2 regions of the Sphingobium sp. WCS2017Hpa-17 genome follow, and region 2 is predicted to be linked to the other one. Evidence: riboswitches for the same ligand, from Rfam matches in the RefSeq annotation. Region 2 holds a riboswitch; the other holds the start of a gene.
What was found. Region 2 has a riboswitch for thiamine pyrophosphate ahead of RQH62_RS20945 (DUF2065 domain-containing protein). Riboswitches for the same ligand answer to the same signal wherever they lie in the genome.
Positions count from the first base shown of each region.

Region 1 (4,195 bases), on a different contig from region 2:
TGCTGCTGATCGGTCTGGCGCTGGTGCGCGGTTTCATGCGCTGGCTGGAGCGGCGCTATCTGCCGGTCACCGACCTTGATGGCAGCGGTCGCAATTCGGTGAGTCTGGTCGCCCGCTATGTCGGCATTGCGCTGGCGGTGATCTGGGGGCTGGCGTCACTCGGCATCGGGATCGAGCGCATCGCCATCCTGCTGTCGGCGCTGTCGGTCGGCATCGGCTTTGGCCTTCAGGCGATCACGCAGAATTTCGTGTCGGGGCTAATCCTGCTCGCCGAACGACCAATCAAAATCGGCGATCTGGTCCGCGTCGGCCAGGATGAGGGCGATGTGAAGCGGATCAGCGTGCGATCGACCGAGATCCAGTTGCCGGATCATTCGACCCTGATCGTGCCCAATTCCGAACTCATCACCAAGACGGTGCTCAATAAGACGCTGGCGAGTCCGCTAGGCCGGATGCAAATCCAGTTTTCTGTGCCGATCGAAACAGATGCGGACAAGGTGCGGGCGATCGTGCTGGCGACCTATGCCGACGAACCGGCCGTGCTGGCGGAGCCGGCCTATTCGGTATTCATCGATTCTATCGCGGACGGCCGCATCTTCTTCAACAGCTTCGCCCATGTCGCCAGCCCGCGTGCCGCCTATGGTGCTCGCAGCAATGTCCTCACCGTTCTGCTGCGTCGCTTCCGCGAGGAAGGAATCGAGATCGGCACGGTACCCCAGCGCATGGAACTGATTAATATGGTCCGCCCGGATTGAGGCTCAGTCGCTGACCTTCATCAGGATGATCCGGTCGTGCAGCGGGTGGCCGGCGACAGCCCGCATCTGCTGATGCAGCAACGCGCGGCTGGGGAAGGTGCAACTGGCCGCGGATTGCGGATCGCGCGCGACGGATCCGCCCTGCCGGGTGACGAGCGCCCCCGTTTCCCCGTCGCAGGGCAGGATACCGATCCGGGGCGTGTGCCCGGTCATATCGAGCAGCATGTACATCGCCTTGGGCGCGCGGTCGGCATCGGCCGGGTTCAGCTTCTGCAATTGCAGGATGAACAGGTCCGGGCGGCTGCTGTCGAGTGGGACCGTCAGCGCGCGCATCGGATGATCCCCGCCCTCGACGCGCAGGCTGTTGTCCGGCTGGCGGCTGATGCGGATGGTTTCTCCCTCCGTCGCGCCGGCATCCGTCTCTGCCATGCGATAGAGGCCGTCCGGGATCGTCGGAACGGCGTCGGCCGGCGTGAAGAATGGCAGGCCGCTCCAACAGGCTGACAGGGACAGCAAGCTGACGACCAGCCCCAGGCGGCGGAGCACGCTATTCGCCCAATTTGCTCGAACGGCAGCCTGAACTGACACATTCGCGCAGGCGATCGTTCAGCCAGTTGGTGCGCTGGATCGTCTGGTCGCGGGCACAACCGATATTGACGCGCACGCCGCCTTCCTCGTTCAGGCTGCACTGGCGGTCACGCTGGCGAATCCAGGCGCGCTGTCCGTCTCGCAAGGTCAGGCGATCGGCCGTGGACAGATGGGTGCGCAATTTGGCGTAGATGCTGTTCAGCTCGGTATCCGCCTGCATGAAGACTTGGCGCTCGCAATAGACGCTGTCGAATCCGGTGCCGGGCTTGTCGCAACTGGACGCCGGAGTCGCGGCCGAAATGGGCAGGGTGGGGGCGCCGATAGTGGCAAGGCCTATCGACAGGCCGGTGAGAAAGCGCATGGACGGTTCATCCCCTTCATGGAGCCAGACAGGTAGCATATCGCGGATATTGCAGGGAAATCCATCGCTTTGCAGCGATTTCATCGGACGGGCCGAACCATGCCGCATCAATAAGACTTTTCAGGTCGCATTCCACGCTCTAGAGGGGCGCATCCCCGGGGGGCCGCTTATGCGCGGCTGAGAGGTGGTCCGCAGACCACGACCCGCTGAACCTGATCCGGTTGATTACCGGCGTAGGGAGGGCAAGGCGGCGCGTTCGTCAGTCCCTCCGCGTGGAGTGGACGTGAAACGATGACGATTGATACGGCTTTTATTGGACGGGTTGCGCTGGCGACCGCGCTGCTATTTGCGGCACCCGCCGCGCTGGCGGCAGAGGGTGATGAACAGGATCGCGCGACCATAGAGGTCACCGGCTATCCCGATCCGCAGGGCCTGCTGCCCGACCAGAGCGCGCCCAAGGCGGTCAGTTCGATCGCCGAAGCCTTCATCAGCAAGCAGGCGCCGACACTCAATGCCTTCCAACTGGTCAACCTGCTGCCGGGCGCGAATGTGTCGTCTAGCGACCCCTATGGCCTGTCCACTACCTCCAGCCTGACGCTGCGCGGTCTGGGGCAGGACCAGATCGGCGTGTTGCTGGAAGGTGCGCCGCAGAATGATATCGGCTATTATTATGCCTATCCCTCGCAATTCGCCGACGCCGAAAATGTGCGGCAGATCGCGCTGGCGCAGGGCGCGGCCGACATCGACGCGCCGGTCGTGGCGGCGGCGGGCGGCACATTGTCACTGACGCTGAACGATCCCAAGGCGGCCATGGGCGGGCTGGTCAATCTGTCGGTCGGTTCTTACGACCAGCGGCGTGCCTTCCTGCGGTTCGATACCGGAGAGATCGGCAACAGCGGCCTCAAGGCGTTCATTTCCTATTCCAACAACCGCGCGGATAACTGGCGCGGGGCGGGCTATGACAAGCGCCAGCATATCGACGCGAAGCTGTTGCACGAATGGGGCGAGGGCAATCGCGCCAGCCTGGCCGTCTCCTATAATGACGCCATCACCTCCACCTATCCCAGCCCCACCATGGCGGACTGGCAGGCGAGCGGCCGCGGCTTCAACTTCACGGAGCGCTACACGGACGGCGATACCAGCTATTGGCGCCTCTATCGCGCGCCGTTCCGCAACCTTTATTTCGCCGCGCCAGTACATATCCGGCTGAGCGACAGCCTGACCTTCGACAGCAGCGCCTATCTCCAGATGGGACATGGCAATTCGCCCTATGGCACCCAACTGGCGACCACCGGCAATTTCCTTGGCACCGAGGAACTGACGCAGCCGATCGCGCTGCCAGGTGCGGTGGATGGCATCGCGACCGTGCTCGGCAACTGGACCGGCAAGCAAAGGCGCGTCGGCGATGTCAGCAAGTTCACCTTGCAGGCGGGCATGCACAGCATCACCGTTGGCCTGTGGTTCGACTATGGCACCGACCGCGTGACGCAAAGCTATACCTCGATCGACACGAACGGGCGGCCGGTCGATGCCTGGGGCTATCAGGACAAGGCGATCCGCACCGCCGATGGGCGGCTGCTCGCTTATGAGAACCAGCGCACCGTCACCGTGACCAAGGGCTTCTTTCTGGCGGATAGCATCGCGATCACGCCACGTCTGACCATGGATGTCGGGTTCAAGGGCGTCAGCCTGCTGCGCAACGGCCGCAACTATCTGCCGGGGCCGCAGTCGAAGGTGCATGTCGACAGCTTCGCCGCCCTGCCGCGCGCGGCGGTCCATTATCAACTGGACGATCGGCAGCAATTGTTCGCCAATATCACCACCAATTTCCGTACGCCCAACGAGTTTGCGCTCTACAACAGCTATTATGGCGGCGAACTGGTCAGTCAGGGCACGGAAGCGCTCAAGAATGAATATAGCGTCGCGCAGGAGCTGGGCTATCGCTATATCGGGCCCAGCCTGTCCTTCTCGCTGACCGCCTTCCACTATCATTTCCGCAATCGTCAGGTCGCGACGGTGGTCAATAGCGGCGGCGCGCTGGTCAATTCGACCATCAATGGCGGCAGCCAGACCAGCTATGGCCTGGATGGTGAAATCGACTATCGCCCGTTCAAGGGATTCAGCCTCTATGCATCGGGCGAATATCTGCACACGCGGCTGGACGATGATCTGCTGGTGGGCGGCGACCTGTTGCCGACGAAGGGCAAGCGGGCTGTATCGGCCCCGCGCTTCCAGTTCGGCCTTGGCAGCACCTATGATGATGGTCGCCTGTTCGGCAGCAGCGCGCTTAAATATGTCGGGCGCCAATATGCGACTTTCATGAATGACGAGAGCATCAAGGGCTATGCCACGCTGGACCTGGCGATCGGCGTGCATCTGGCCGGGCTGATCGACGCGAACGCCATGGATCTGCGCCTCAATGCGATCAACGTCACCAACCCGCGCGTCCTGTCGGGTGTATACGCGATCAGCAGCAATGCGCGCGATACGA
Region 1 covers NZ_JAVTIV010000025.1:24,500-28,694, forward strand. Annotated here, with positions in the region: gene RQH62_RS21735 (DUF3772 domain-containing protein) at 1-755, shown strand, start outside; gene RQH62_RS21740 (hypothetical protein) at 759-1,301, opposite strand; gene RQH62_RS21745 (lysozyme inhibitor LprI family protein) at 1,303-1,704, opposite strand; TPP riboswitch at 1,851-1,961, shown strand; gene RQH62_RS21750 (TonB-dependent receptor domain-containing protein) at 1,996-4,195, shown strand, end outside.
Region 1: linked by a shared signal. The riboswitch ahead of RQH62_RS21750 (TonB-dependent receptor domain-containing protein) and the one ahead of RQH62_RS20945 (DUF2065 domain-containing protein) in region 2 are both predicted to bind thiamine pyrophosphate.

Region 2 (4,195 bases):
CAGGCCCGCTTCGAGGAAGCCGTCGGCGGGCTGGTTCTTCTTTGCGGCAAAGTCGCGCACTTCCTGCGTGATTTTCATCGAGCAGAATTTGGGGCCGCACATGGAACAGAAATGGGCGCTCTTGGCGCCTTCGGCCGGCAGGGTCTGGTCGTGATATTGTTCGGCCGTGTCGGGATCGAGCGAGAGGTTGAACTGGTCGCGCCAGCGGAATTCGAAACGGGCGCGGCTCAGCGCATCGTCACGGACCTGCGCGGCCGGGTGTCCCTTGGCAAGGTCGGCGGCGTGGGCAGCGAGCTTGTAGGTGACGACGCCGACCTTCACATCGTCGCGATCGGGCAGGCCAAGATGCTCCTTGGGCGTGACGTAGCAGAGCATCGCCGTGCCGTACCAGCCGATCTGCGCCGCGCCGATGCCGCTGGTGATATGGTCGTAACCCGGCGCGATGTCGGTGGTGAGCGGCCCCAGCGTGTAGAAGGGCGCTTCGCCGCAGACTTGCAGCTGCTTTTCCATATTCTCCTTGATCTTGTGCATGGGCACATGGCCCGGCCCTTCGATCATCACCTGCACATCCTGTTTCCAGGCGCGGTGGGTCAGTTCGCCCAGCGTGTAGAGTTCGCTGAACTGCGCCTCGTCATTGGCGTCGGCGATGGAGCCGGGACGCAGGCCGTCGCCCAGCGAATAGGCGATGTCATAGGCCTTCATGATCTCGGTGATCTCGTCGAAATGCTCGTAGAGGAAGCTTTCGCGATGATGGGCGAGGCACCATTTCGCCATGATCGAACCGCCACGCGAGACGATGCCGGTGACGCGCTTGGCCGCCATCGGGATATAGGCAAGGCGCACGCCGGCATGGATGGTGAAATAGTCGACACCCTGTTCGGCCTGTTCGATCAGCGTGTCGCGGAACACGTCCCATGTCAGGTCTTCGGCGATGCCGCCGACCTTTTCGAGCGCCTGATAGATGGGAACGGTGCCGATCGGGACCGGCGAATTGCGCAGGATCCACTCGCGGGTGTCATGGATGTTGCGGCCGGTGGACAGGTCCATCACCGTGTCCGCGCCCCAGCGGATCGACCAGACCAGCTTGTCGACTTCTGCTGCGACGTCGGAGGCGACGGCGCTGTTGCCGATATTGGCGTTGATCTTCACCAGGAAATTGCGGCCGATCGCCATCGGCTCCGATTCCGGATGGTTGATGTTCGACGGGATGATGGCGCGGCCACGGGCGACTTCATCGCGGACGAATTCGGGGGTCACATAATCGGGGATCGATGCGCCCCAGCTTTCGCCGTCGCGGACATAATCCTTCAGGCGGGCACGGCCCAGATTCTCGCGCTCCGCGACATATTCCATTTCCGGGGTGATGATGCCGCGGCGGGCATAGTGCATCTGGCTAACATTGGCGCCAGGCTTGGCGCGCAGCGGGCGCTTCACCACGTTCGGGAAAGGCTGGACGCCGCCACTCCGGTCCGGCCCCTTGAGCCCATTATCCTCCGGCTTGATCGCGCGCGCGTCATAGTCCTCGACATCGCCGCGCTCGCTTATCCAGTCGCGACGCAGCTGCTGGAGGCCCGCCATGATGTCGATGCGCGCGTCGGGATCCGTGTACGGCCCCGAAGTGTCATAGACGCGCACCGGCGGCTCGCCGCTGCCCGGCTCCAGATGAATTTCGCGCATGGCGACCTTGCGCGGGCCGACATGAATCTTCTTCGAGCCACGGATCGGACCAGTAGTGACGTTCATTGCGGCCTGCCGGCCGAAGAAGCCTTCGGCTTCGGGCATCTCGGTGCGGGCGGGGACATCTGCCATGGATTTGCCTTTCAGACGATGATGGTGGCGCGGCCGGTGAGGCCGGCGAGGAAAAGGAGGATGCCGAGGATGAGCACGATGCTGGCCCAGACGCGGATGAAGCCGGTCGACCAGTGGCCGATGCGGATGAGCGGGCTGGGCACCGCAAGCAGGGTCGCGCCCTCGATCAGCGCGACATAGCCGATCAGGCTGACCATAATGGCAAGCGGGTCGGTCCAGATGCTGTGGATCAGGACCAAAGTGCCGCCGACCGCAAAGACCGCGAAGCCCAGCGCCACGACCAGTCCTGGCGACCGGTTGAGATCGTCCATCACCGCCCGCCAGCGCGACGGGCTGGCCAGCCCGCCAAGGCCGACGACGATCATGTAGAGGCCGAAAATCTCGGCCAGGCGCAGCGTCAGAACGGAAATCGTATCCATGGGCCGCCTCTCTTTCGTCTCTTTTCAAAGACGCAGGGCGGACGCGGTTTGCAGATTACACAAGCCGTTCCCTCCCTACGCCGGTGTCAGCCGGATCAGGTTCAACGGGTCGTGGCCACATCAGCCACCTCTCAACCGCCTGTGTGCGGTCCCCCGGGGATGCTGGACAGGATAGGGGCGAAACGGCACAAGGTCCAGCAGCTTATGTTCGATACCCCGCCCCCCGATCTTTCGACCAAGGCCTGGCGTCATGAAATGCGCATGGTCGCGGTACGGCCGCGCCGCTGGGGGCTGTGGCTGCTGACGCTGGGTTTCCTGCTGGTCATGGCGCCCGCCGCCTTTGGGCTGCATAGCCTTTGGGGCTGGTCGCCCAGTCTGATCGGGAGCCTGTTGATGCTGGCGGCGTTACCTTTGCTGGTCGCGGGCGCGCTGTTGCGGCGGCGATATCGGCGGGGGCGGATAATGCCGCAAAGGGGAAATAGCCCATGAAAAGGATGATGTTGCTGGTGACTGCCGCGATGCTGACCGGGGCCGGTGCGCCCCCTGCCCCCGCTCCCGCCCCGGCGGATGATCCCTTCATCTGGCTGGAGGACTGGACCGGCCCGCGCGCGATGCAGTGGGTCGAAGCGGAAAACAAGGCGACCCTCGCCGCCTTTCAGAATGATCCGCGCTATGCCGGCTATTACCGGGACGCGCTCGCCATCGCATCGGCCAAGGACCGGATCGCCATGCCGATGCTGATCCACGGCCGCGTCTATAATTTCTGGCGCGATGCCGATCATCCGCAGGGTATCTGGCGCTACACGACCGAAGCCGACTATGCGACCGATGCGCCGCACTGGACGACGGTGCTGGATCTGGACGCCCTGTCGAAGGCGGACAGCAAGAAATGGGTGTGGAAGGGTGCGACCATCCTCGATCCCGAGGAGCGGCTGGCGCTGATCAACCTGTCGGACGGCGGCGAGGATGCGGTGACGCTGCGCGAATTCGACCTGGTGTCGGGCGCGTTCGTGCAGGGCGGTTTCGATATTCCCACCTCCAAGCAGAATGAAGCGTGGCTGGACAAGGACTCTCTGCTGCTGGCCCGCGACTGGGGCGAAGGCAGCATGACCAAGTCGGGCTATCCCTTCGTGGTGAAGCTGGTACAACGCAGGCAGCCCTTGTCGGCGGCACGGGAAATCTATCGGGGCGCGGCCAGCGATCAGGTCGGCACCTTCCCCATGCTGCTGTCCGACGGATCGGGCAATCGCGCCGCCTTCCTTTATCGTGGCGTCACCTTCTTCGGCAACGAAACCTATCTCGTCACGGGCGAAGGGGTGAAGAAGCTCCCTCTGCCCGCCAAAAGCCAGTTGCTGGGCATGGTGCAGGGACAGGTGCTGATCCAGACCAGCGAAACATGGAAAAGCGGCGGCGTCACCGTGCCGGCGGGATCGCTGGCGGCGGTGCCGTTAAAGGCCTTGGAATCAGGTGCCACACTGGCCCCTCAGATCCTGTTCGCGCCCAATGCGCGCCAATCCATTGACGGCGTGACGGCGACGAAGAGTCGGGTGATCCTGGCGATCAACGACAATGTGCGCGGGCGGGTGCTGGTCCTGACGCCGGAAAAGGACAAGTGGACAGCCACCCCGGTCACCCTGCCCGACAACGCGACCATCTCCATTGCCAGCGCCACCGACAAGAGTGATGCCGCCTATCTGGCGGTCGCGGGCTTCCTGGCGCCGACGACGCTGTGGGCGATCGACGCCGCCAATCCTGCCCCACGCCAGGTGAAGGCGATGCCCGCGCGCTTCGATGCGTCCGGACTGGTGGTCGATCAACATGAAGCGACATCGACCGACGGCACGAAAATCCCCTATTTCATCGTCCATCGCAAGGACATGAAACCCGATGGCAGCACTCCGACGATCATGACCGCCTATGGCGGTTTCGAGGTGCCGATGACGCCCAGCTATGCCGCGATTACCGGC
Region 2 covers NZ_JAVTIV010000022.1:1,087-5,281, reverse strand. Annotated here, with positions in the region: gene thiC (phosphomethylpyrimidine synthase ThiC) at 1-1,809, opposite strand, end outside; gene RQH62_RS20945 (DUF2065 domain-containing protein) at 1,821-2,228, opposite strand; TPP riboswitch at 2,284-2,394, opposite strand; gene RQH62_RS20940 (hypothetical protein) at 2,433-2,717, shown strand; gene RQH62_RS20935 (prolyl oligopeptidase family serine peptidase) at 2,714-4,195, shown strand, end outside.